2 regions of the Pseudoalteromonas sp. APC 3694 genome follow, and region 1 is predicted to be linked to the other one. Evidence: predicted binding sites of a transcription regulator. Region 1 holds the regulator's gene; the other holds the start of a gene.
What was found. The regulator MetJ, encoded in region 1, represses methionine synthesis genes. The targets are predictions, from matches to a motif close to TAGACGTCTAGACGTCTA.

Region 1 (3,205 bases):
CAGGATATAATCGCGTTATGTCAGATTTTCGTGAACAAGCACTACATTACCATGCCCATCCCGTTCCAGGTAAAATCAGTATTGAGCTGACCAAGCCCGCTGAGACGGTTAAAGACCTCGCGCTCGCATACAGCCCCGGTGTCGCAGAACCTGTTCGTGAAATTGCCGCTGATCCAGCAAATGCCTACAAATATACTGGTAAAGGAAATATGGTTGCGGTTATTACTAACGGCACTGCAATTTTAGGCTTAGGTAATTTAGGTCCACTGGCTTCAAAACCCGTTATGGAAGGTAAAGCGCTACTATTTAAGCGTTTTGCAGGGTTAGACTCTATAGATATTGAAGTTAAGCACCGTACTACCGAAGACTTTATTAACACGGTGGCTAATATTGCCGACACCTTTGGTGGAATTAATTTAGAAGATATTAAAGCGCCCGAGTGTTTTGAAATAGAAAAAGCGCTTATAGAGCGTTGTAGCATTCCTGTTTTTCATGATGATCAGCATGGTACGGCTATTGTAACGGCTGCGGGTATGCTAAACGCGCTGGAAGTACAGGGCAAAGCAATTGAAGATGCAATTATTGTATGTTTAGGTGCCGGCGCTGCAGCTGTTGCCTGTATGGAGCTTTTAATTAAATGTGGCGCGTTGCGTGAACATATTTATATGTTAGATCGCAAAGGAGTTATTCATACGCGTCGTGATGACTTGAATGAATATAAGCAATTATTTGCAAACAATACCGATAAACGTACTTTACAAGATGTAATTGAAGATGCCGATGTGTTTGTGGGTGTATCGGGCCCTAATTTATTAGCCCCTGAAGATTTAAAATTAATGGCTGATAGACCCGTGGTATTTGCTTGTTCAAACCCCGATCCTGAAATCGATCCGCAATTAGCACACGCTGCACGTAACGATTTAATTATGGCTACAGGTCGCTCTGATTATCCGAATCAAGTTAATAACGTATTGTGTTTTCCGTTTATTTTCCGTGGTGCGTTAGATGTACGTGCCAGTGAAATAAACGACGAGATGAAAATTGCTGCTGTAGAAGCAATCCGCAGTATTGCTAAAGAGCCCGTACCGGCTGAAGTGCTTACTGCCGCAGGCATCGACAAATTAGAGTTTGGTGCTAAATATATTATACCAAAACCAATGGATCCACGTTTGTTACCACGTATAGCTAAAGCGGTTGCGCAGGCGGCGGTTGATTCAGGTGTGGCACTAATTGATATGCCAGAAAACTACATGGCGTAATTGTTAAGTGTAAATTAGCGCAAAAAAAACCTCAGCATTTGCTGAGGTTTTTTTGTATAAAGACCCTTCTAGTCTTCATTTAAAATAGGCACTTCTAGTCCCATTTCTTGCATTATTTTCTTCACTTCTTCAGGTACTTTTTCTGCGTTATCTTTACGCAAATCATCATCATTAGGCAGCGGTTGCCCGGTAAACGCATGCAAAAACGCTTCGCATAAAAGCTCGCTATTTGTTGCATGACGTAAGTTGTTTATTTGACGACGAGTACGTTCATCAGTTAATACTTTTAATACATTTAGCGGGATCGAAACGGTGATCTTCTTTACTTGTTCGGATTTTTTCCCGTGTTCTGCGTATGGGTGAATATATTCACCATTCCATTTAGCCATAAGATGTATCGTTGCCTCAGATTATAAATTGCTCACACAGCATCAAAGCGTGTAAATATGCGTGAAATTCTATCGGTTTAAAAAAGATAGTCAAATACTAGTTATTTAGCTATCTAGACATTTAAATGTTTTGACATCTTAAATTGCATGCGCTACCTTTTAGACGTCTAAACATCCAAATTAGTAAAGGTAGCGAAAATGAGTGAAAAAAATAAGGCAACAATTGCTGTTCGTAGTGGAATAGAAGCCGACAAACAGCATGGTGCGGTTGTTCCACCGCTTTATTTATCAACAACTTACTCATTTGCTGACTTTGATACAAAGCGCCAATATGATTATGGCCGCAGTGGTAACCCTAATCGTGACATTTTGGCTGAGGCGCTCACGGAGCTTGAAGGTGGCGCTAAAGGCATTATTACCGCAACAGGCATGGCAGCCGTTCACCTAACAACACAATTACTTAATAGTGACGATACGTTAGTGATCCCTCATGACTGTTATGGGGGCAGCTATCGCTTATTTACTTCGCTAGAAAAGCGCGGCTTATTAAAACTAGAAGTGGTCGATTTTACCAAAAGCGACAGTCTGACACGCATCCTTGCTATTAAACCTAAGCTGATTTGGATTGAAACACCTAGCAATCCTATTTTACGCTTAACAGATATTAAAGCGGTAACTGATACAGCTAAACAGTGTGGTGCACTGGTTGCCGCCGACAACACATTTTTATCGCCAGCATTACAAAACCCGATTAAGTTTGGCGCTGATATTGTGGTGCACTCAACCACAAAATATATCAATGGCCATTCAGACGTTGTTGGTGGCGCGGTTATCGCAGCGACTGCTGAGTTAGGTGAAGAGTTAGCGTGGTGGGCAAATAACATTGGCATCACCGGCGCGCCATTTGATAGCTATTTAACGCTCAGAGGCTTACGTACTTTAAACGTGCGTTTAAGGCAACACCAAGAAAATGCACTCGCCATTGCACAGTATTTAGAACGCTCCCAGTTTGTTGCCCAAGTTTACTACCCAGGTCTTGAATCACACCCTCAACATGCGCTAGCTAAGGCGCAGCAGCTTGGCTTTGGTGCTATGGTTAGCTTTGATATAAAAGGCGATATAAACGATGCTGCAGCGTTTTTAACGCGTTTAAATGAATTTAGCTTAGCGGAATCATTAGGTGGAGTAGAAAGTTTGATTTGTCACCCTGCGACTATGACCCACGCCGGTATGGACGCAACCGCGCGTGCAGAAGCCGGAGTAGGCGACACGCTTATTCGTATCTCGGTGGGTATTGAAGATGTAAATGATTTACTCGCTGACTTAGACAGGGTATTTAATTTGGTGCGCCTAGGGCAAGCCAATCTCGGCCTATCGGCAAAAAGTGGTGCTAGTGAATCATTTGGTTCAGCAAAGTTAAACGCGGCGCATCCGGCGTTATGGTAGTGCATACCAATCTTCAAAATACAAAACATAAATGCGAGTCGGTATTAATATGGTAAATCAGGTTCATAAATTTGGTGGTTCGAGTTTAAGCTCAGCGGATCGCTTTAAAAG
Region 2 (3,205 bases), on a different contig from region 1:
GCTCAAAGATAAAAATAGCTCGCATAAAAAAGCCCCGCATAAAATGCAGGGCTTTTAACTTATTCACTGTGGCTGTTAGCCAATTTTTTTATACTTTATGCGCTTAGGCTGTGCAGCTTCTGCACCAAGAGTCTTTTTAAGCCACTCTTCGTATTCAGTATAGTTACCATCAAAGAAGTTAATTTGGCCTTCGTCGCGGTAATCTAAAATGTGTGTAGCAATACGGTCAAGGAACCAACGGTCATGCGAGATACACATGACACAACCTGGGAATTCTAAAATAGCATTCTCAAGAGCACGTAATGTTTCAACGTCCAAGTCATTGGTTGGCTCATCTAGAAGTACCACGTTGCCGCCTGCTTTTAACAGCTTAGCTAGGTGTAAACGGTTACGCTCACCGCCAGATAAGTCTTTAACAAACTTTTGCTGATCGTTACCTTTAAAGTTAAAACGGCTAACGTAAGCACGGCTTGGGAACTCAAAGTTACCAATTTTTAGTACATCTTGGCCGTCAGAGATTTCTTGGAATACCGTTTTGCTTTCGTCCATGTTGCCACGGAACTGATCAACAGTTGCCAGTTCTACTGTTTCACCAATGCTGATATTACCGCTATCTGGCTGTTCTTCACCGCTTAACATTTTAAATAGCGTTGATTTACCTGCACCATTGGCACCAATAATACCCACAATAGCGCCTTTAGGCATGCTAAAGCTTAAATCATCAATTAAAACACGGTCGCCAAAGCTTTTACGTAAGTTGTTTACTTCTAATACTTGGTCACCTAAACGTGGGCCAGGTGGAATAAACAATTCGTTGGTTTCGTTACGTTTTTGGTAATCAGACTGTTGTAGCTCGCTAAACTGTGCCATACGCGCTTTTGATTTAGCTTGACGACCTTTAGGGTTTGAACGAACCCATTCAAGTTCTTGTGCAATTGATTTTTGACGTGCTTTTTCAGATTTTTGCTCTTGCTGTAAGCGGGCATCTTTTTGCTCAAGCCAAGACGAGTAGTTACCTTCCCACGGAATACCTTCACCACGGTCAAGCTCTAAGATCCAGCCAGCAACATTATCAAGGAAGTAACGGTCATGCGTTACTGCCACAACGGTGCCTTCGTAGTCATGTAAGAAGCGCTCTAACCAGGCAACCGACTCAGCATCTAAGTGGTTAGTTGGCTCATCGAGAATAAGCATATCTGGTTTTTCAAGTAACAAACGACAAATAGCAACACGACGGCGTTCACCACCCGATAGGTGCTCAATTTTAGCATCCCACTCAGGTAAACGAAGTGCATCGGCAGCACGCTCTAATACGTTATCGATATTATGACCATCATGCGCTTGAATAATCGCTTCTAATTCACCTTGTTCTTTAGCCAGTGCGTCAAAGTCAGCGCCTTCCATTGCGTATTCGTTATACACTTCGTCAAGGCGGTTAAGGGCATGTTTTACTTCACCTACAGCTTCTTCAACAATTTCACGAACTGTTTTGCTTTCGTCCAAAACAGGCTCTTGCGGCAAGTAACCAATTTTAGTGCCTGGTTGAGGGCGAGCTTCACCTTCAAAATCTTCATCAACACCTGCCATAATGCGTAGTAATGATGATTTACCAGAACCATTTAGACCTAGCACACCAATTTTTGCACCAGGGAAAAAATGCAACGAAATATCTTTTAAGATAGTGCGTTTTGGTGGCACAACCTTAGATACTCGACTCATCGAGAATATAAACTTATCAGGTAAAACCATAGAAGAAGCCTTCAATAATAATAAAAATTTCAATGCTGTATTGTAGTGGCTCACAGGTGAAACAGTCAACGAATGGGGCTGTTTTAAAGTACATATTCAATTTGTACAAACCGAGTGAATAAATTTCATTTAGACATCTATACATCTAGAGGTTGATATTTTTCACATTCTGTTCATAATGAGAGCGTATTAATTCTCGGTTTTTATGAGCAGGAGCTTTAAGAATGCCAATTACAGTAGAAGACGAATTGCCAGCTATTGCACGTTTACGTCATGAAAACGTGTTTGTAATGCCAAAAACACGTGCAAAAACGCAAGAAATACGCCCTATGCGTTTGGCTATTCTTAATCTTATGCCTAATAAAGTAGAAACCGAAGTACAGTTTATTCGCTTGTTGGCTAATTCTCCGCTGCAAGTAAATGTAGAGCTACTGCGCCTTGACACACATCGTAGCAGTAGCAACTCAGAGCAACACTTAGATACCTTTTATCGTTACTTTTCAGAAGTGAAAAACAATAATTACGATGCACTATTAATTACCGGTGCGCCTTTGGCACATTTAGAGTATGAAGAAGTGGCGTATTGGGAAGAATTCAAAGTGATTATTGATTGGGCCGAGCAGCATGTAACCTCTACCTTGTTTTCGTGCTGGGCTGCCCACGCGGCTTTATATCACCGTTATAATTTAAAGCGCGATTTAAAAGACAACAAACTCTGCGGGGTGTTTACCCATCAATGCTACTTTGCCCATGGTGCACTTACCCGCGGCTTTGACGATACCTTTTTAGTGCCGCACTCACGTTATGGCCACATAGATATAGATAAAATAAACGCTTGTGAAGAGCTGGTGGTATTAGCGGGCTCTGAACGAGTCGGGGCTTATTTACTTAAAAATAAATCGGGCAGCCAAGTGTTTATTACCGGCCACCCAGAATACGATGCCGACAGTTTAAAAGCCGAATATGAGCGCGATTTACAAAAAAGCCCTGATGCGCCAAAGCCCGAAAACTATTTTCCTGATGACGATACCAGCAAGCAACCGTCTAAAACATGGCAAAGTCACGCGTTTTTACTGTTTTCAAACTGGTTAAATTATTACGTTTACCAAACCACACCCTATGATATTAACTTAGTTAGCCAAGACGTAAGGACTAACAACTATGCCGAATAATCCTCAAAACAATAAGCATCAAGAGCTGAGCGCTGCGCTCAAACAGCGCATTTTAATTTTAGATGGTGCAATGGGAACCATGATCCAAGCGCATAAGCTTGAAGAGCAAGACTACCGTGGTGAACGTTTTAAAGATTGGCACGTGCTTATTAAAGGCAACAACGATTTATTAAGCCTAACCAAGCCTGAAATTATTACTGATATACACCGCAGCTTTTTAGCCGCCGGAGCCGATATTATCGAAACTAACACCTTTAACTCGACCACCATTTCGATGGAAGATT

Region 2: metA (homoserine O-succinyltransferase) is a predicted target of MetJ. The motif match lies at 1,880-1,897, and genes of this name have one in related genera.

What each region holds. Positions count from the first base shown of each region.
Region 1 covers NZ_JASDDE010000030.1:23,445-26,649, reverse strand. The annotation lists gene QMA00_RS11505 (malic enzyme-like NAD(P)-binding protein) at 18-1,259, shown strand; gene metJ (met regulon transcriptional regulator MetJ) at 1,328-1,648, opposite strand; gene metB (cystathionine gamma-synthase) at 1,847-3,094, shown strand; gene metL (bifunctional aspartate kinase/homoserine dehydrogenase II) at 3,144-3,205, shown strand, end outside.
Region 2 covers NZ_JASDDE010000002.1:11,982-15,186, forward strand. The annotation lists gene ettA (energy-dependent translational throttle protein EttA) at 76-1,749, opposite strand; gene metA (homoserine O-succinyltransferase) at 1,974-2,921, shown strand; gene QMA00_RS01085 (homocysteine S-methyltransferase family protein) at 2,911-3,205, shown strand, end outside.